2 regions of the Streptomyces manipurensis genome follow, and region 1 is predicted to be linked to the other one. Evidence: riboswitches for the same ligand, from Rfam matches in the RefSeq annotation. Region 1 holds a riboswitch; the other holds the start of a gene.

What was found. Region 1 has a riboswitch for cobalamin ahead of ACPU2J_RS31525 (hypothetical protein). Riboswitches for the same ligand answer to the same signal wherever they lie in the genome.
Region 2: linked by a shared signal. The riboswitch ahead of ACPU2J_RS22705 (ribonucleoside-diphosphate reductase subunit alpha) and the one ahead of ACPU2J_RS31525 (hypothetical protein) in region 1 are both predicted to bind cobalamin.

Annotation. Positions count from the first base shown of each region.
Region 1 covers NZ_CP186950.1:6,924,257-6,934,047, reverse strand. Annotated here, with positions in the region: gene ACPU2J_RS31535 (DUF4430 domain-containing protein) at 8-496, shown strand; gene ACPU2J_RS31530 (alpha/beta fold hydrolase) at 559-1,272, opposite strand; gene ACPU2J_RS31525 (hypothetical protein) at 1,411-2,823, opposite strand; cobalamin riboswitch at 2,922-3,069, opposite strand; gene ACPU2J_RS31520 (prenyltransferase/squalene oxidase repeat-containing protein) at 3,439-6,135, shown strand; gene ACPU2J_RS31515 (hypothetical protein) at 6,132-7,055, shown strand; gene ACPU2J_RS31510 (energy-coupling factor transporter transmembrane component T) at 7,060-8,247, shown strand; gene ACPU2J_RS31505 (ABC transporter ATP-binding protein) at 8,244-9,791, shown strand, end outside.
Region 2 covers NZ_CP186950.1:4,868,160-4,877,950, forward strand. Annotated here, with positions in the region: gene ACPU2J_RS22680 (tetratricopeptide repeat protein) at 1-969, shown strand, start outside; gene def (peptide deformylase) at 1,038-1,673, shown strand; gene ACPU2J_RS22690 (helix-turn-helix domain-containing protein) at 1,683-2,648, opposite strand; gene ACPU2J_RS22695 (hypothetical protein) at 2,730-2,942, shown strand; gene ACPU2J_RS22700 (ribonucleotide-diphosphate reductase subunit beta) at 3,071-4,087, opposite strand; gene ACPU2J_RS22705 (ribonucleoside-diphosphate reductase subunit alpha) at 4,087-6,483, opposite strand; cobalamin riboswitch at 6,624-6,745, opposite strand; gene ACPU2J_RS22710 (GNAT family N-acetyltransferase) at 6,797-7,294, opposite strand; gene ACPU2J_RS22715 (YbdD/YjiX family protein) at 7,392-7,589, opposite strand; gene ACPU2J_RS22720 (carbon starvation CstA family protein) at 7,586-9,791, opposite strand, start outside.

The DNA of each region.
Region 1 (9,791 bases):
GCACTCCATGCGCCAGACCCTCGCCCGCCGTTCCGCGATCACCACGGTCGCCCTGGCCCTCGCGCTCGTCACCTCCCCGGCCGTGGCCGACGCCCACGCCAAGCCGAACACCAACAAGGCCGTGAAGGTGACCGTCACCGTCCAGGGCCCCGACGGGCAGCTGTTCAAGGGCAAGGTCACCACCAAGGGCCACGACGTCACCACGGCCACCGGCGGGACCCACAAGTGCGACGGGACCAACGGCGGCACCCACGCGTCGAAGGTGCCCACGCCCACCGCCGCCCTCGACGACGCCGCCCGCAAGAAGGGCTTCACCTGGGACGGTGCGTGGTACGCGTCCTTCGACGACTTCTCCGTCGACACGGTCAAGAACGTGAGCGGCGGGGGTTCCGCCTATTGGAGCATCGCCGTGAACGGCACCCCGACCCCCGTCGGCGGCTGCCAGTTCAGGATAAGCGCCGGTGACCAGGTCTCCTTCACCTGGACGTCCTTCTAGAGCCTGCGCCGGAAGGGCATCCCGCCCCGTGAATGATCTTCAATTCACGGGGCGGGGTGATCTCACTCGGCGGCGGCGTCGAGGAGGACCTGTGCCAGCTCGCGCGGCCGGGAGAACATCGGCCAGTGGCCGGTGTCCAGCCTGACCAGCCGCCAGCTCTCGCCGTTCAGCAGCTCGGCCACCTCGTCGTCGGGCTCGGCGTCCTCGGGAGCGGTCCCCGGCATCACGCACAGGACGTACGTCGCCGGAAGTGCGCCGAGCGGCCCCGACAGCACGGCGGGCTCGGTCAGCGTGGCGCCCGGGTGCGGCGTCGAGCCCCGCACGAGGCGTGCGATCTGCTCGTCGGTGAGACCCTCGCCGTCGTAGTGCGCGGCCGGTGGGACCGGCCAGAACCCTCCGCCCCCGGCGATGGCCGCCTCCAGGGCCGCCCCGCCGTCCGGCCGGGCGGAGACGAACGACTCGCCGTCGGCCGGAACGCTCGAGTCGACGAACACCACGCGGGCTAGCCGGTCACCGATCCGCTGTGCGGCCTGGCCCACCGGGATGCCCGAGTAGCTGTGACCCACCAGGACCACGTCACGCAGACCGCCGCGTTCCACCTCGTCGACGATGTCCTGGACGTGCGTCTGCTGCCCCGCCGGTACACCCTGCTTGTCGGCGAGACCGGACAGCGTCAGCGGATGGACGCCGTGGCCTGCCGCGCGCAGATGCGGCACCACCTCGCCCCACGCCGACGCCCCGAGCCGTGCACCTGCGACCAGCACGAAATTCACCATGCCCGCACCGTAGCCGGAGAGCCCGCCGAACCTCCAGGCGTATTTTCGTGAACGCCCTGGTCAGAGGCGCCCAACGCTCCCTCTACCCGCCGGGCGCCCGCCCCCGCGGTCCTCCGCGGGGGCGGGTGGTCGCGGCGGTCAGGCGCCCCAGCGCAGGGCGATGGTGTCGCCGACGTTGATGACCTTGTTGCGGGCCGCTCCGGCGAAGGCCGAGCCGTCGACGCTCACCTTCCAGGTGTGGGAGCCGCTGTTGGCCTTGCCGTTGATGTTGGTGATGGTGCCGGTGCCGGACGAGGGCGTGACGCTCGTGACGCAGCCGGCCGGGGTGGCGCCGCTCGTGGCGGCGGCCAGGACGTCGCCGAGGGTGGTGGTCGTACCGGTCGGGGTGAAGGAGACGGAGCAGACCTTGAGGCTGCCCGCACCGTCGTCGACGGTCAGCGCCAGCCGGGTCGCCGTACCGGCGGTGAAGGTGGACTGGGCGACCCACTGCGGGGCCCCCGGCGTGACGGGGACGGGCGGGGCCGTGGTGAACCCTCCCCCGGCGACGGCCCGCAGGGCGTCGATGGAGGCGTAGGCGGTGGGCGCGGTGTCCGCGGGCTTGTACTTGAAACCGCCGGCCGGGTTGTACTGGTTGGCGATCAGGAAGTCGATCGGGGTCTTGCCGCTGCCGGTGAGGAAGTCCCCGGTCTGGGGGTTGAACCCGCAGGCGTTCAGACCCGCGACGCCCCAGCCGTTGGAGCTGGTGTTCACCCCGTAGAGGGAGTTGAAGGCGCCGCTGCCCGACACCAGGGTGCTCTTGAGGAAGTTCTTCGCCTGCACGACGTCGGTGTCGGTGTTCGGGACCCCGGACACGCACAGGGCCGCCATGGCCGCGCCGGTCATGTCGACGTCGCTCGCGGAGTTCAGGACGGTCGGGTTGCCCTCGCCCTTCTGGTAGGTCCAGCCGCCGTCCACGTGCTGGTTGGCGCGCAGGCGCGCCACCATGGCGTCGGTCAGCGCCTGCGGGACACGGGCGCCGCCCGCCTGGGTCTTGGCACCGCCGAGTGCGAGGGCCGCGAAGACCGTGCCGTTGAAGTTGCCCGAGGGGCCGAAGTAGCCGGCCTCGGCGGTCTGCCAGTAGGAGTACACGTGTGCGATGAGGTTGCGGGAGGCCGAGACCCGCATCGGGTCGATGCCGGCCGCGTAGGCGTTGAGGGTGCCGCGCTCGTAGTCGGTGACCACCGGGGAGGCCTGCGGCCAGCCCGCCGTGGAGAGCAGGTTGCGGTAGACGGTCCGGGCGTTCTTCGTGGTGTCGCCGCCGGGGTGGACGTCGACGACGGCCGTGCCGGCCGCCGCGAAGGTGGTGAAGGCCCACTCGTTGGAGAGACCGGCTCCCGCGTAGGAACCGTCCGCGGCCTGGAGCGACTTGAGATAGGTCACACCGTTCGCCTTGGACGTGGCGATCTGCGCGGGCGAGGACGTGGCGGACGCGGGCAGTACGGTGAGGGCGAGCGCGCCGAGCGCTGCGGGCACCACGAGGGTGAGGCGGCGCTGTGTGCGGGTACGGGACATGGCCTGCTCCTGGAATGAGGGACGCCGGCCCGACCGGAGCTCGCACGGGCGACGGCCCGGAGCTCGGTGGCGGCCGTCCGGATCGCGTGGTACGGCTGGTGAACTGGCAACGCCAGATGGGCATTCGGGCTCGGTGACGGCCCCCTGCCGTCCCACACCGCTGCGCGTCAGCCCCGGATTCGCACCAGGTTCCCCCATGTGGCAGCCCAGGACGCTACCCGAGTGATCAAGGGTCCGCCAGCCACCGCGTGCGGGGCCGGTCGAGCGCCGGCGGAGCCCGGTCCCCTGAGACCCAGCGCACCTTGACGCTGTCTCGGACCGCGTGGTCCACTCCGACTGATAAGCACTCAGCCCCAGGGGAAGCCGGTCGAAGTCCGGCGCTGACCCGCAACCGTAGGCCCGGTCCGTCCGGGCGAGTCGGAATGCCTGGGGCCAGGTTTTTGCAGCGAGAAGCGCCGTCGCGGACTACGGCGTGGTTCGAACGGCTCCCCCGTGCCCGCACGGCCGTGGGAGCCCTCCGCCACGCTCTGCTCCGCCCGGCCGACACGAGGGGCCGTGGTGGGGACCGCACAGCATGCAGAGCGACACCCGAGGAGCAGGGGACCGCTGTCGCTCATGGCGGCGACGTTGCTGACCTGCGCCGCGAGCGTGGCCTTCGCCGGCGGGTCGGCGCCCGCCTCGGCGGACCCGATCGAGCAGTGCACGGCCACCACCGGCGCCATCGTGGCCGTGGACTTCGGCCCGTTCGGCGGCGCGCTGGAGAAGGGCTGCGACACCACGCCCACCACCGGCTACGAGCTGCTGCAGACCGCCGGTTTCACCCTGCAGGGCACCGTCCACGACGGCCCCGCCTTCATCTGCCGCATCGGCAAGGGCACCGGGACGCAGTACCCCACGCCCGACCGGGAGGACTGCGTCCTCACCCCGCAGGCCACGGCCTACTGGTCGTACTGGACCGCCTCTCCCGGGCAGCGCAAGTGGTCCTACAGCCAGCAGGGCGCCATGGCCCGCAGCCCGAAGCCGGGCGACGTGGAGGCCTGGGTCTACGGCGGCACCGACATTGCCGGCACCAAGGGCAAGCCGTCGTTCACCCCCGACGACGTCCGCGGCTTCACCACTCCCGACCCGACCGTGCCGACGGCCCCGCCCAAGGTGCCCGCCGGCGCGGTGGACGTGCGGGCGACCACCCGCTGGGTCACCGGAGCGCTCACGGACGGCGAGCGTGTCGTCGACGAGGGCTCGACCACCCCGAACCACTTCCTCACCACGGAGGCCGTGTTCGCGCTCGCCGCGGCCGACCGCAAGAGCCCGGTGGCGAAGAAGATCGCCGACTTCCTCGCCACGCCCGCGCAGACCGACGCGTACGCCTACCCGGCCGGGAAGGACGGCATCCCGGACGCCACCGCCGCCGCCCGGCTGGCCCTCGTCGCCGAGGCCACCGGCAAGGATCCCCGCGCGTTCGGCGGCCACGACCTGCTCGGCGACCTGGTGAAGTACGCCTGCCCGCGCGACATCGGCGACGGGGAGACGGTCGAAGGCTGCTTCACCAAGGGCGACTTCCGTACGACCGGACAGGCCGAGGCGCAGGCCATGGCCGTCATCGCCCTGGTCAACGCGGGGGTCACTCCCCCGGCGGGCTCCGTGGCCCGGCTGACCTTCCTGCAGTGCGAGGACGGCGGGTTCACCAGTGTCCTCATCCGGCCGGGAGCCGAGGGGTGCGAGAGCGAGGCCGGCTCCACCGGCCTGATCGCCCTGGCCCTGGAGCGGGCCGGTGGCCATGAGGCGGTCCTGCAGAAGGCCCGCAACCACCTGAAGAGGTCCCAGCTGGCGACCGGTGCCTGGCCCGCCGTCCACTACGAGACGACCGGCAACCCGATTGCCACGGGCTGGGCCGCGCAGGCCCTGCGCGCCCTCGGCGACGAGGCGTTCGCGGACGCCGGTGTTTCCTGGCTCTCCAAGCGCCAGCTCCCGTCGGGGGGATTCGGCTTCGCCGAGGACGACACCGAATCGCGGGTGTACCCCACCGCGACCGCCGCGATCGCGGGCGCCGGCACCGACCTCGCCACCCTGACCGCCAAGCCCGCCGAACCGCCCACCCCGACGACACCTCCCACCCCGACCACGCCGCCGCCCGGTCAGGGACCCGACGTGAAGAAGGGCGTCACGTATCTGACGGCACCGTCCCGCCTGGTCCAGGGCCGCTTCTACGAGAGCCGGCCCGGGAGCGGCTTCGCCGACTACGGGCTGACCATCGACGGCGCCTACGCCCTCGCCGCCACCGGGGAGGACAACGCCGCCCTGCGCAACATCGTCGACTTCATGGACAAGGGCGGCAAGGACGGCACGGGCCGCGGCATCCACGAGTGGACCCTCGTCGGCACGAAGTACGCCAACGGCGGCTCCCTCGGCAAGGCGGCCGTGCTCGCCCAGTCCGTGGGCCGCGACCCCCGCAGCTTCGGCGGCCAGGACCTGATCGCCGCTCTCGCCAAGGCCACCTGCCAGGCGAAGACCACCACCCGCCAGGAGTGCGCGGCGAAGGGCAACTACGCCTACGCCACGTCCGTGTTCAAGCAGTCCCTCGGCGTCATGGCCCAGCTGCGCGCCGGGGAGAAGGCCGCCGCGGCCGAGCCCGCCGCATACCTGAAGAGCCTCCAGGACCCCTCGGGTGCCTGGGTCAGCCTGATCGGCGAGCCCAGCGGCCCCGAGGTGGACTCCACCGCCATGGCCGCCATGACCGTCGACCTCCTCCCCGACGCCTCCTCCCAGGCGGCCGTGGACAAGGCCCTCGCCTGGCTCGCGGCCCAGCAGAAGGAGGACGGCGGCTTCCCCGGAGCCTCCGGCAACTCGGTGAACTCCGCCGCCCTGGCCGTCCAGGGTCTCTCACTGGATGCGGCCACGTACGGAGCCCAGATCGCCAAGGCCCGCGCGTTCCTGGCGGGCCAGCAGAACGCCGACGGCGGCTTCAACGTCGCCAAGGGCGGCCAGACCGGCTCCGACCTGCGCGCCTCCACCCAGGCCGTCGGCGGCGCCACCGGCATCTCCTTCGGGCTCCTGACCCGCGACCTGACCGGCACCACCCCCCAGCCGCTGCCCAGCACGTCCGGCGGCAGCTCCGGCGGCAACGGCTCGCCCGTCATCGTCACCCCGGGCGAGAACGGGGGCGGCGCCGGCTCCTCCGCGAGCGGCCCCCTCGCCTCCACCGGGGCTCAGGTGGGCGCCCTCGCCGCCGCGGCCGCGGCCCTGACCCTGGGCGGCTGGGCCCTCACCCGCGCCGCGAAGCGCCGCCGCGCGACCCCGGGGAGCGGGGCATGAGCCGCCACCGGGTCGTCCGGGCCCTGGCCCGGACCGCCGCCGCGCTGGGGCTGACCGTGGCGGCCTTCGCCGCCACCGCCGCCCCGGCCGGCGCCGCACCGCAGCCCATGGGGCAGTGCACCACCTCCTCGGGGGTCGTGCTCGCCGTGGACTTCAGCCACTGGGGCGGCCCCGTCTACCGCTCCTGCGGGACCACTCCCACCACCGGCTACGAGCTGCTCAACCAGGGCGGCTGGGCCACCACCGGCACCGGGCACGACGGCCCCGCCTTCATCTGCCGCATCGGCTACAGCGGCCACCAGGGCGGCCGGCAGTACCCGACGCCGCAGCAGGACGACTGCGTCCTGACCCCGCCGGCCTCCGCGTACTGGTCGTACTGGCACGCCGACCCCGGGCAGAACACCTGGCAGTACAGCCAGCTCGGCGCCATGCTCTACAAGCCGAAGCCCGGCAGTGTCGACCTGTGGATCTTCGGCGGGACGAACATCGAGGGCACCGAGGGCAAGCCCACGGTCACCCCCGACCAGCTCCGCGCCAAGAACACCAAGGCCACCGGCGGCCCCGCGCCGAAGGACACCCGGACCGCGAAGCCCCTCCCGCCGAACGTCGACACGGGCCCCAGGCCCGAGAACCCGCCCCCAGCCGCCCCGCCGACGACCCCGCCGCCGAGCCCCACCGCCCCGGCGAGCCCCGTACCGTCGCCCAGCGCCTCCGAGAGCGCGGCCGCCACGCCGTCCGCGCCACCGACGTCCGCCGCACCGGCCGCGGCCGCCGGGCCCGCGGTGGTGGAGGCGGCTCCCGCCGCCGACGCGCGGCACGACGCCGGGTCGTACCTGCCCGCCGTCGCCACCGGGGCTCTGGTGCTGCTGATCGGTGCCGCCGCCGTGTTCGCGGCCAGGCGCCGCCGTCGTACGGAGTAGCCGCGTGCCCCGCACCACCGTCGAGGCGGCGGCCAAGCCGCCCGTGTCCGCTCCCGCGCCGGACACGGGCGGACGCCGCCTGCCCCGTACCCTGCACCCGGTCGCCTGGTGGGTCTGGGCGCTCGCCCTGGCCACCGCCGTGAGCCGTACCAACAACCCGCTGCTGCTGTTCCTCGTCCTCGCGGTCCTCGGCTACGTGATCACCATGCGCCGTACCGAGGCACCCTGGGCGCGCGGCTTCAAGTACTACCTGTACCTGGCGCTCACGGTCGTGGCGATCCGGGTGGTCTTCCGCGCGGTCTTCGCCACCGGCATCACCCCGCGGGACCACTTCCTCTTCTCGCTGCCGCGCATCCCCACCCCCGACTGGTACGCGGGCATCCAGCTCGGCGGACCCGTCTCCCTGGAAGCGCTGCTCTCCGCCGCCACCGACGGGCTCCGCCTGGCCTGCATGCTGTGCTGCATCGGCGCCGCCAACACCCTCGCCAACCCCAAGCGGGCCCTGCGCATCCTGCCCGGCGCCCTCTACGAGCTCGGGGTGGCCGTCACCGTCTCACTCAGTGTCGCGCCGCAGCTCGTCCAGAGCGTGCAGCGGGTCCACCGCGCCAAGCGGCTGCGGGCCGGACGTTCCAAGGGCCTCCGGGCCCTGCGCGGGATCGTCGTCCCCGTCCTGGAGGACGCCCTGGAGCGCTCCCTGCGGCTCGCGGCGGCCATGGACTCGCGCGGCTACGGCCGCGCCGGCACCGCCACCCGTGGTTCGCGCCGCCTGACCGGCGCCCTGATGCTCCTCGGCATGTGCGGCCTGTGCGCCGGTGCGTACGGGCTGCTCGACGCGACCGCGCCGAAGCTGCTGGGGCTCCCCGCCATGGGTGCGGGGGCGGTGCTGTGCTTCGCGGGCCTGCGGCTCGGTGGCCGACGGATCAGGCGGACCAGCTACCGGCCCGATCCGTGGCGCGCCGCCGAATGGGCCGTGGCGGGCTGCGGCGTCCTCTCGGCCGTCCTCCTCTTCACCAACGTCGGCTTCAACGCAGCCGAGTTGAACCCGTCGATCTACCCGCTGAGCTGGCCGACCCTGCCGCTCGTCCCGGCCGCGGCGATCCTCCTGGCGGGGGCGGCCGGCTTCCTGGCGCCCCCGCCCACGGCCCCCGCCCGGCCCACCGTCCCCGCCCAGCGCACCGAGGAACCCAAGTGATCACCTTCGACCAGGTCTCCGTCCGGTACGAGGACACGGCCGAACCGGTCCTGCGCGACGTGGACCTCACCGTCGAGGAGGGCGAGCTCTGCCTGGTCGTCGGCCACACCGGCGTCGGCAAGTCCACCCTCCTCGGCGCCGTCAACGGTCTCGTCCCGCACTTCACCGGCGGCACCCTGTACGGCCGCGTCCTGGTCGACGGCCGGGACACCGCACACCACCCGCCCCGGGAGCTCGCCGACGTCGTCGGGGTCGTGGGACAGGATCCGCTCGACGGGTTCGTCACCGACACCGTCGAGGAGGAACTCGCCTACGCGATGGAGCAATTGGCGATCCCGCCGGCCACGATGCGCAAGCGGGTCGAGGAGACCCTCGACCTCCTCGGCCTGGCCGACCTGCGCCACCGTGCCCTGCACGAGCTGTCGGGCGGCCAGCAGCAGCGCGTCGCCCTCGGCTCCGTCCTGACCGCCCACCCGCGGGTCCTGGTCCTGGACGAGCCCACCTCCGCCCTGGACCCGACCGCGGCCGAGGAGGTCCTGGCCGCCGTCACCCGGCTGGTGCACGACCTGGGCGTGACGGTCCTCCTCGCCGAACACCGCCTGGAGCGGGTCGTCCAGTACGCCGACCGGGTCATCCACCTCCCCGGCGACGGCCGCGTGGTGTCCGGCCCGCCCGCCGGGATCTTCGTCACGTCCTCCATCGCGCCGCCCGTCGTGGAGCTCGGCCGCGCCGCCGGCTGGGACCCGCTGCCGCTCTCGATCCGCGACGCCCGGCGCGCCGCGGCGCCGCTGCGGACCCGGCTCGCCGCGGCCGCCCCGCCGCCGGTGCGCCCGGCACCCGTGGCCACCGGCTCCGGCCCGCTGCTCAGGGCGCGCGGGGTGACGGTCGCCTACCAGGGCGTCCCGGCGGTCCGCGAGGTCGACCTCGACCTGCGCGGCGGGGAGGTCACCGCCCTGATGGGCCGCAACGGCTCGGGCAAGTCCTCCCTGCTGTGGGCGCTCCAGGGCTCCGGCCCGCGCAAGGCGGGCAGCGTGCACGTGCGGGCACCCGGCGGCGCCGGGGGCGAGGACCGGGACCCGCGCAGGCTGTCCGCCGCCGAGGCCCGCCGTCTGGTGGGCCTGGTCCCGCAGACCCCGACCGACCTCCTCTACCTGGAGAGCGTGAAGGACGAACTCGACCAGGCCGACACCGAGTCCGAGGTCGGCGCCGACGCCCCCGGAGCCCGCGAGATCCTGGACCGCCTGGCACCCGGCATCGCCGACTCCACCCACCCCCGCGACCTCTCCGAGGGCCAGAAGCTCGCCCTGGTCCTCGCGATCCAGCTGTCGGCGGCCCCCCGGGTGGTGCTGCTCGACGAGCCCACCCGGGGCCTCGACTACCGGGCCAAGGAACAGCTGATCGCCATCGTCGACGGCCTCGCGACCCAGGGGCGCGCGGTGGTCGTCTCCACGCACGACGTGGAGTTCGTCGCCCGCGCCGCCGACCGCGTCGTGGTGATGGCCGAGGGGGACGTGGTCGCCGACGGCCCCACCACCGAGGTGATC
Region 2 (9,791 bases), 2.1 Mb from region 1:
CACAGGCCCTCCGCCTCGTGGCGGCAGGCCACCGACCGCGCGTTCACGCTGATCGGCGACGGTCGGTACGAGGACGCGGGAGCGCTCCTGACCAGAGCGGCGGACCTGGAGCCCTGGCTGTCCGAGTCCTGGTTCAACCTGGCGCTGCTGCACAAGTTCCGGCACGACTGGGAGCAGGCGCGGGCCGCCGGCCTGCGCGCCGTGGCCCTGCTGGACCGGGAGGCCGGAGCCCCGGACTGGTGGAACGTCGGCATCGCCGCCACCGCGCTGCAGGACTGGCCGCTGGCCCGGCGGGCCTGGCAGGCGTACGGGCTGAAGGTCCCCGGGGACCCGCACGGCGGCGGGAACGGCGAACCGGTCGGCATGGAGCTCGGCAGCGCCGCCGTGCGGCTCTCGCCGGAGGGCGAGGCCGAGGTGGTGTGGGGCCGACGGCTGGATCCGGCCCGCCTGGAGGTGCTGTCGATCCCGCTGCCGTCCTCGGGCCGGCGCTGGGGCGAGGTCGTGCTGCACGACGGGGTCCCGCACGGGGAGCGGGTGACCGCGGCCGGCCCCTCGTACCCGGTCTTCGACGAGATCGAGCTGTGGGCGCCGTCGCCGGTGCCGACCTGGGTGGTGCTGCTGGAGGCCGCCTCCGAGGCGGACCGGGACGCGCTGGAGCAGCTCGCGTCGGACGCGGGGTTCGCCGCGGAGGACTGGTCCTCGTCGGTGCGGCTGCTGTGCCGGACCTGTTCGGAGAGCGAGATGCCGAGCGACGAGGGCGACGGGGAGCACCTGGACCCGCACGACCACAGCGAGCCCGGGCACCCCGGCCCGCTGGGGCACCGCACGGCGGGCTCGGGTTCCCTGTGGGTGCCCGAGCGGGAGTGCGGGATCGCCGCCCCGGCCGGGCTCGTCCGCGGACTCCTGGACGGCTGGGTCGCGGACAGCCCGGACACCCGTGAGTGGCGGGATCTCGAAGAAGTCTGCTGAGCCGGGGCCGTAGGCTGTACGGGCACATCGGTGACGGGCAGCACTTACGGAAGGCGTACGGCGGAGACATGGCGCAGCAGGAGAACGAGGTCGTCGAGATCGTGAACGACGGGTACGTCGTGGACACCGAGGACTGTGAGGCGCGCGAGCTCGCCCACCGTGAGCGCGGTACCGCCCGCCCCATCACCGTGGTCGGCAACCCGGTCCTGCACCGCGAGTGCAAGGACGTCACCGAGTTCGGCGACGAGCTGGCCACGCTGATCGACGACATGTTCGCCAGCCAGAAGGCGGCCGAGGGCGTGGGCCTGGCCGCGAACCAGATCGGCGTGGACGCCAAGGTCTTCGTCTACGACTGCCCGGACGACGAGGGCGTCCGCCACACCGGTGTCGTGGTCAACCCGAAGCTCGTCGAGCTCCCGGCCGGCTCGCGGGTGCTGGACGACTCCAACGAGGGCTGCCTGTCCGTCCCCACGGCCTACGCCTCGCTGGCCCGCCCGGACTACGCCGAGGTCGAGGGCCAGGACGCCCAGGGCAACCCGATCAAGGTCCGCGGCACCGGCTACTTCGCCCGCTGCCTGCAGCACGAGACCGACCACCTGTACGGCTACCTGTACATCGACCGGCTCTCGAAGCGGGACCGCAAGGACGCCCTGCGGCAGATGGCGGAGGGCACCCCCCGCTACGAGACCGTCCCCAACGCCTGATCCGGATCCTCAGGCGGCCTGCGGGCCCCGGAACGCGCGCCGGAAGGAGTTCGGCGTGGTGCCCAGGGTCCGCAGGAAGTGGTGGCGCAGCGCGGCCGCGTTGCCGAAGCCGCAGCGGCCGGCGATGGCGTCCACCGTCTCGCTCGTCGACTCCAGCAGCTCCTGCGCCAGCAGGACCCGCTGGCGCAGCACCCACTTGTACGGGGTGGTGCCGGTCTCCTGGAGGAAGCGCCGGGCGAAGGTCCGCGGGGACATGTGCGCGCGGTCCGCGAGCTGCTCGACGGTGATCTCCTCGTCCAGGTGGCGGGCCATCCACTCGATCACCTCGCCCACCGTGTCGCAGGCCGTGCGCGGCAACGGCCGCTGGATGAACTGGGCCTGACCGCCGTCCCGGTGGGGCGGTACGACCATCCGCCGCGCGATGATGTTGGCCACCTCGGCGCCGTGCTCCTGGCGGACCACGTGCAGGCACGCGTCGATGCCCGAGGCGGTGCCGGCGGCGGTGATCACCGACCCCTCGTCCACGTAGAGCACGTCCGGGTCGACGACCGCGCGCGGGAAGCGGCGGGCCAGGGCCGCGGAGTGCATCCAGTGCGTGGTGCAGCGGCGGCCGTCCAGGAGCCCGGCCGCGCCGACGACGTACGCCCCGCTGCACACGCTCAGCACGCGGGCGCCGCGGTCCACGGCCCGGCGCAGGGCGGCGAGCAGGGGCTCGGGGTAGATGCGTCGGTCGGCGTCCTTGGCGGCGGGCAGGCAGATCAGGTCCGCCTCCTCCAGCCGTTCGGGCCCGTGCGCGGGGGTGATCGCGAAGGCGCCCCCTCCCACGGACAGCGGTCCCTCCTCCACCGCGCACACGGCGAAGTCGTACACCGGAAGTCCCATGTCACTGCGATCGATTCCGAACACCTCGCAGAAGATCCCCAGCTCGAAGGGGGCGACTCCGTCGACGAGGGCCACGGCCACGTTTTTCAGCATGGAGACAGTGTGGCAGTAATTCTGTCTTCTGTGGCAGTACTGCCACTGTCGATCATGGGCGATCAGGCGGACAGTAGAGACATGACCACCTTCCTGAACTACCTCGTCGTCCTCGCCCTCGCCGCCTTCCTCATCGGGCCGGCCCTCTACCTCAACTGGCGCGACCGGCGCTCCGACCGCCAGATGCGCGCCGTCGCCACCCGCATCGTCTGGCTGCCCCGCCAGCGCTCGGGCGGCATGCCGCCCACCCCGCGCCGCCGCGGCGGCTGGCACCTCGGCCCCGTCATCCACTGATTCCGGGACCACCGCGGGCCGGGAACGCGAGAAGCCGGGACACGGATCGTCCGCATCCCGGCTCCCCGGACCCGGGCGAGCCCCCGGGGGCTCCTCGAAGCTCCCCCGGAAGGTCCGCCCAAGGTCCCCTAGAAGTCCTCGTCCAGGTCCACCGTGCCCTCGACCGCCACCTGGTAGGCCGACGGGCGGCGCTCGAAGAAGTTCGTCAGCTCCTGGACGCCCTGGAGCTCCATGAACGAGAACGGGTTCTGCGAGCCGTACACCGGCGCGAACCCGAGGCGGACCAGACGCTGGTCCGCGACGCACTCCAGGTACTCGCGCATCGACTCGGTGTTCATGCCCGGCAGGCCGTCGCCGCACAGGTCACGGCCGAACTGCAGCTCCGCCTCCACGGCCTCCTTCAGCATGTCGGTGACCTGCTGCTGGAGCGCGTCGTCGAAGAGCTCGGGCTCCTCCTTGCGGACCGTGTCCACGACCTCGAAGGCGAAGTTCATGTGCATGGTCTCGTCACGGAACACCCAGTTGGTGCCGGTGGCCAGGCCGTGCAGCAGACCGCGCGAGCGGAACCAGTACACGTACGCGAAGGCGCCGTAGAAGAACAGGCCCTCGATGCACGCCGCGAAGCAGATCAGGTTCAGCAGGAAGCGGCGGCGGTCGGCCTGGGTCTCCAGGCGCTCGATCTTCTCGACCGAGTCCATCCACTTGAAGCAGAACTGCGCCTTCTCGCGGATGGAGGGGATCTCCTCGACCGCGTCGAAGGCGGCCGCGCGGTCGTCCGGGTCGGGCAGGTAGGTGTCGAGCAGCGTCAGGTAGAACTGGACGTGCACGGCCTCCTCGAACAGCTGGCGCGACAGGTACAGGCGCGCCTCCGGGGAGTTGATGTGCTTGTAGAGCGTCAGCACCAGGTTGTTCGAGACGATCGAGTCGCCCGTCGCGAAGAAGGCGACCAGACGGCCGATCATGTGCTGCTCCGCCGGCGTCAGCTTCGCCAGGTCCGCGACGTCGGAGTGGAGGTCGACCTCCTCCACCGTCCAGGTGTTCTTGATCGCGTCCCGGTAGCGCTCGTAGAAGTCCGGGTAGCGCATCGGGCGCAGCGTGAGCTCGAAGCCCGGGTCCAGGAGGTTCTTGTGGTCGTTGGAGCTCATTACTGGCAGGCCTCGCAGGACTCGGGGTTCTCAAGGGAGCAGGCCAGCGCGTCGGCGTCGACGGCCTGCGGGAGGGCCACCGGTGCGGCGGTGGCTGCCTGGGCGGCGCGGGCGATCTTCGTCGCCGGGCGCGAACGCAGGTAGTACGTGGTCTTCAGGCCCTGCTTCCAGGCGTACGCGTACATCGAGCTGAGCTTGCCGATGGTGGGCGTCTCCAGGAACAGGTTCAGCGACTGCGACTGGTCCAGGAACGGCGTACGGGCCGCCGCCATGTCGATCAGACCGCGCTGCGGGATCTCCCACGCCGTGCGGTACAGCTCGCGCACCTCGGCCGGGATCCAGCCGAAGCCCTGAACCGAGCCGGATGAGTCGCGCAGCGCCTCGCGGGTCTGCGCGTCCCACACGCCGAGCTGCTTCAGCTCCTCCACCAGATAGCCGTTCACCTGGAGGAACTCGCCCGACAGGGTCTCGCGCTTGAAGAGGTTGGAGACCTGCGGCTCGATGCACTCGTACACGCCGGCGATCGAGGCGATCGTGGCCGTCGGGGCGATCGCCAGGAGCAGGGAGTTGCGCATGCCGGTCTCGGCGACGCGGGCGCGCAGCGCATCCCAGCGCTCCGGCCAGTTCAGCTCGACGATCGCGCTCTCGAAGTGATCAGGGTGCAGCACACCGCGGGCGGTGCGGGTCTGCTCCCAGGCGGGCAGCGGGCCGCTGCGCTCGGCGAGGTCGCAGGAGGCCTCGTACGCGGCGAGCATGATGCGCTCGGAGAGCTTGGTGGACAGCGCCTTCGCCTCGGGGGAGTCGAAGGGCAGCTTCAGCTTGAAGAAGACGTCCTGGAGGCCCATCGCGCCCAGGCCCACCGGACGCCAGCGGGCGTTGGAGCGGCCGGCCTGCTCGGTCGGGTAGAAGTTGATGTCCACCACGCGGTCGAGGAAGGTGACGGCCGTGCGGACGGTCTCGTCGAGGCGCTCCCAGTCGATCTCGCCCGTCTCCGTGAGCACGAAGGCGCCCAGGTTGACCGAACCGAGGTTGCAGACGGCCGTCTCGCCGTCGTTGGTGACCTCGATGATCTCGGTGCACAGGTTCGAGGAGTGGACGACGGTGCCCGGCTCGGCGGTCTGGTTCGCCGTGCGGTTGGAGGCGTCCTTGAAGGTCATCCAGCCCTGGCCGGTCTGCGCGAGGGTGCGCATCATCCGGCCGTACAGGTCGCGGGCGGGCATGGTCTTGCGGGCCAGGCCGTCGGCCTCGGCCTTGCGGTAGGCGGCGTCGAAGTCGTCGCCCCACAGGTCGACCAGCTCGGGCACGTCGGCGGGGGAGAACAGCGACCACTCGGCGTCGGCGTTCACGCGGCGCATGAACTCGTCCGGCACCCAGTGGGCGAGGTTGAGGTTGTGGGTGCGGCGCTGGTCCTCGCCGGTGTTGTCGCGGAGCTCCAGGAACTCCTCGATGTCCGCGTGCCAGGTCTCCAGGTAGACCGCGGCGGCGCCCTTGCGGCGGCCGCCCTGGTTGACCGCGGCCACGGAGGCGTCGAGGGTCTTCAGGAACGGCACGATGCCGTTGGAGTGGCCGTTGGTGCCGCGGATCAGCGAACCGCGGGCGCGGATGCGGGAGTACGACAGGCCGATGCCGCCCGCGTGCTTCGACAGGCGCGCGACCTGGTGGTAGCGGTCGTAGATCGAGTCGAGCTCGTCCAGCGGGGAGTCCAGCAGGTAGCAGGAGGACATCTGCGGGTGCCGGGTGCCGGAGTTGAAGAGCGTCGGGGAGGACGGCAGGTAGTCCAGCCGGCTCATCAGCCGGTAGAGCGAGGCCACTTCCTCGACGGCCTGGACGCTCTCGTCCGCGGCGAGACCGCAGGCCACGCGGAGCATGAAGAACTGCGGGGTCTCGATGACCTGACGGGTGATCGGGTGGCGCAGCAGGTAGCGGCTGTGCAGGGTGCGCAGGCCGAAGAAGCCGAAGCGGTCGTCCGCGCCCTCGGCGAGGGTGTGCTCGACGAGCGCGTCCAGGCGGGCCGCGTGCGCGCGCACGAACTCGGCGGTGCGGTCGGCGATCAGGCCTTCGCGGTGGCCGACCTCGACGGAGGCGGAGAACGAGGTGGAGCCCTGGCTCGCGGCCTCGTCGCGCACGGCCAGCGTCAGCAGGCGGGCGGCGAGCCGGGAGTACGCAGGGTCCTCGGAGATCAGGCCGGCGGCGGCCTCGGTGGCGAGCCCCCGCAGTTCGGCCTCGTCGGCGGCGGAGCTGCGGCCGCGGAGCGCGGCGGCGGCCACCCGGCCGGGGTCGGTGTCGGGGAGGTCCGCCGTCAGTTCGGTGAGGGTACGCAGCAGCGTGGCCCCCGGGCCCTCGGTGTTGTCGCCAGAAGTGGACTCGGCGCGCGGTGCGGAAGGCGCGATGGTCACGGCGGGAGCTCTCCCTCGCTCGGCCCGGGTCGTGCGCGGGCGGGCGCGGGCGCGCATGCGGGCGTGGCAGGAACGGGCACACCGCACGGCGTCCACCGGCCCAACCGCGAGACCCGGACGTGTCGGCACCCGGTTCGGTCGACCCGGGCGCACCGTCGGCAGGTCATCGGACTTGGCGTCCGGATGCCGGACACTTCATACCGTTGCGGGACAGTTCCGGATTCCCACCGGATTCCCCTGCGGCGACAGCAGGCATGAGCATACATGTGGGGGCGGCCCGTTGCCGCAACCCCCACATGTAGTGTCGGCGTGGCTACAGCTTGAGCCGATACGTGAGGAGTGTCAGGCCCTCGACGGGCGCCCAGTCCCGCTCCGGCGTGCGCACGAAGCCCAGGCGCGCGTAGATCCGGTGGGCCCCGGCCATGCTGCGCTGGGTGGAGAGCACCACCCCCGTGACGCCCGGCAGGGCCCGTGCGCGCTCGACACAGGCCCGTACGAGCGCCTCCCCGGCTCCCCTGCCCCGCGCGGCGTGATCCACCGCCAGCATCCGGAACTCGGCCTCGTCCGGACCGGCTATGTCGGCGAGCGGGCTGCCGGGTGCGGCGAAGGTCACCCCGCCCAGCAGGCGCCCCTCCTCCTCGGCGACGAGCACCTCGGCCAGGGCGGCCCGGCCGGCGACGTCGCGCAGCACGTTCAGGTAGGCGTCGTCCTCGCCGAAGTCCAGATGCCCGTCGGCGAGGTAGGCCCGCGCCGTGATCCCACCGAGGTCCGCGTAGTCGGCGGGCAGCGCCCTCCTGATCACCATGTCCATGCGTCCGAGTGTGCAGGACGCCGTGGTGTGCCGGCCGGGCCCGGCACGCCCGAAGGCCCCGCCGCGGGCAGCGGCGGGGCCTTCGGGGCGGGGCGGCTCAGCAGCAGCGGAAGCCCTCGCGGGGGTCCGCCTCGCGGGCGTCCGTGCGGGCGCGCTCGAAGGCCCGCCGGGTGAGGACCTCCGCCTGCGGGTCGTGGGAGCGGGCGTGGGCCACGTACCGGTCGTACGCCGCCTCCCCGGAGAACTCCCGTACGTAGAACCGCACCTTCGCCAGCGCGCCGCGCACACCGCTCACGCCACCGGCTCCTTGACCTGTCCGCCGCCCGTCTCGGGGCCCACCGCGGCGAGCTGCGCCCGCTCTTCGGGGGTCGCGATCAGCCCGGCCGGCGCGACGATCTTCGACTCGGTCCAGGGGACCTCGGAGAGGGTCGCCGACTGCGGATCGCGGACCGCCTTCCAGCAGGTCCGGGCCGCGTCCGCGAGGACCACCAGGATCAGGACCGCGAACAGCGCGCACAGGACGCCGTCGACCGTGGCGTTGGTGACCACGGTGTGCATGTCGTCCATGTTCTTCGCCGGCGGCAGGACCTTGTCGGCGTCGATCCCGGCCTGGTACTTGTCGCGCTGGGCGAAGAAGCCGACCTTCACGTCCTCCGAGAAGATCTTCTGGTAGCTCGCGGTGAGGGTCACCGTGGCGTCCCACACCAGCGGGACCCCCGTCACCCAGGCCCACTTGAGCCGCCCGGACTTCACCAGCAGCGTGGTGCAGACGGCCAGGGCGACCGCGGCGAGCAGCTGGTTGGCGATGCCGAAGAGCGGGAAGAGCTGGTTGATGCCGCCCAGCGGGTCCTTGATGCCGACCCACAGGAAGTAGCCCCACCCGCCGACGACGATCGCGCTCGCGAACCACACGCCGGGCTTCCAGCTGACGTCCTTGAAGGACTTGTGGACGTTGCCGAGGGTGTCCTGGAGCATGAACCGGCCCACGCGGGTGCCCGCGTCCAGGGTGGTGAGGATGAAGAGCGCCTCGAACATGATCGCGAAGTGGTACCAGAAGGCCTTCATGCCCGCTCCGCCCACCACGGCGGAGAAGATCTCGGACATTCCGAGTGCGAAGGTCGGAGCGCCGCCCGTACGGGACAGCAGGCTGGCTTCCTCGACGTCCTTGGCGGCCTGGGCGAGCGCCTCGGGGGAGATGGCGAAGCCGAAGTTCGTCACGGCCTGGGAGGCGGACTCGACCGTGGTGCCGATGATCCCGGGAGGGGAGTTGACCGCGAAGAAGAGGCCGGGCTCGATGATGCAGGCGGCGATGATCGCCATCACGGCCACGAACGACTCGGTCAGCATGGCGCCGTAGCCGATCATGCGGACCTGCGTCTCCTTCTGGATCATCTTCGGGGTGGTGCCCGAGGAGACCAGGGCGTGGAAGCCGGAGAGGGCGCCGCACGCGATGGTGATGAAGACGAAGGGGAACATCGACCCGGCGAACACGGGACCGTCGCCGCGGGCCGCGAACTCGGTGACCGAGGGCATCTTCAGCGTGGGCATCGCGATGACCACGCCGAGGGCGAGGAGCGCGATGGTGCCGATCTTCATGAAGGTGGACAGGTAGTCGCGGGGGGCGAGCAGCATCCACACCGGCAGCACCGACGCCAGGAAGCCGTACACCACCATCCAGATGACCAGCGTCTCCTTCTCCAGGGTGAAGGTCCCGGCGAAGGAGGACTCGGCGACCCAGCCGCCCGCGACGATGGCGAGCAGGAGCAGCGCGACGCCGATGACGGAGACCTCGGTGACCCGGCCCGGCCGCAGCACGCGCAGGTAGAAGCCCATGAAGACGGCGATCGGGATGGTCATGCCGATGGAGAAGACGCCCCAGGGGGAGTGCGCCAGGGCGTTGACGATGACCAGTGCCAAAACCGCCAGCAGGATGATCATGATGGCGAACACGGCGATCAGGGCGGCGGCCCCGCCGACCGGTCCGATCTCGTCCCGCGCCATCTGCCCGAGGGAACGCCCGTCGCGGCGGGTGGAGAAGAAGAGGGTGACCATGTCCTGGACCGCGCCGGCGAAGATCACGCCCGCGACGATCCAGATGGTCCCGGGCAGGTAACCCATCTGCGCGGCGAGCACGGGGCCGACGAGCGGGCCGGCGCCGGCGACGGCGGCGAAGTGGTGGCCGAAGAGCACGCGACGGTCGGTGGGATGGAAGTCGACACCGTTGTCAAGGCGTTCGGCGGGGGTGGCCCGGGTGGCGTCCACCTTCAGGACGCGGTGCGCGATGAAGCGGGCGTAGAAGCGGTAGGCGATCGCGTACGAGCCCAGTGCGGCGGCGAGCAGCCAGGCCGCGGAGATCTCCTCGCCGCGGGAGAGCGCGAGCACTCCCCAGCCGATGGCGCCGACGAGTCCGACGAGCACCCACACGGCGATGGACTTGGGGGAGAGCGGGCCCGGCGTACCGGCCGGAGGCGCCGCGTCCCGTTCTGTCCCTGTTGCT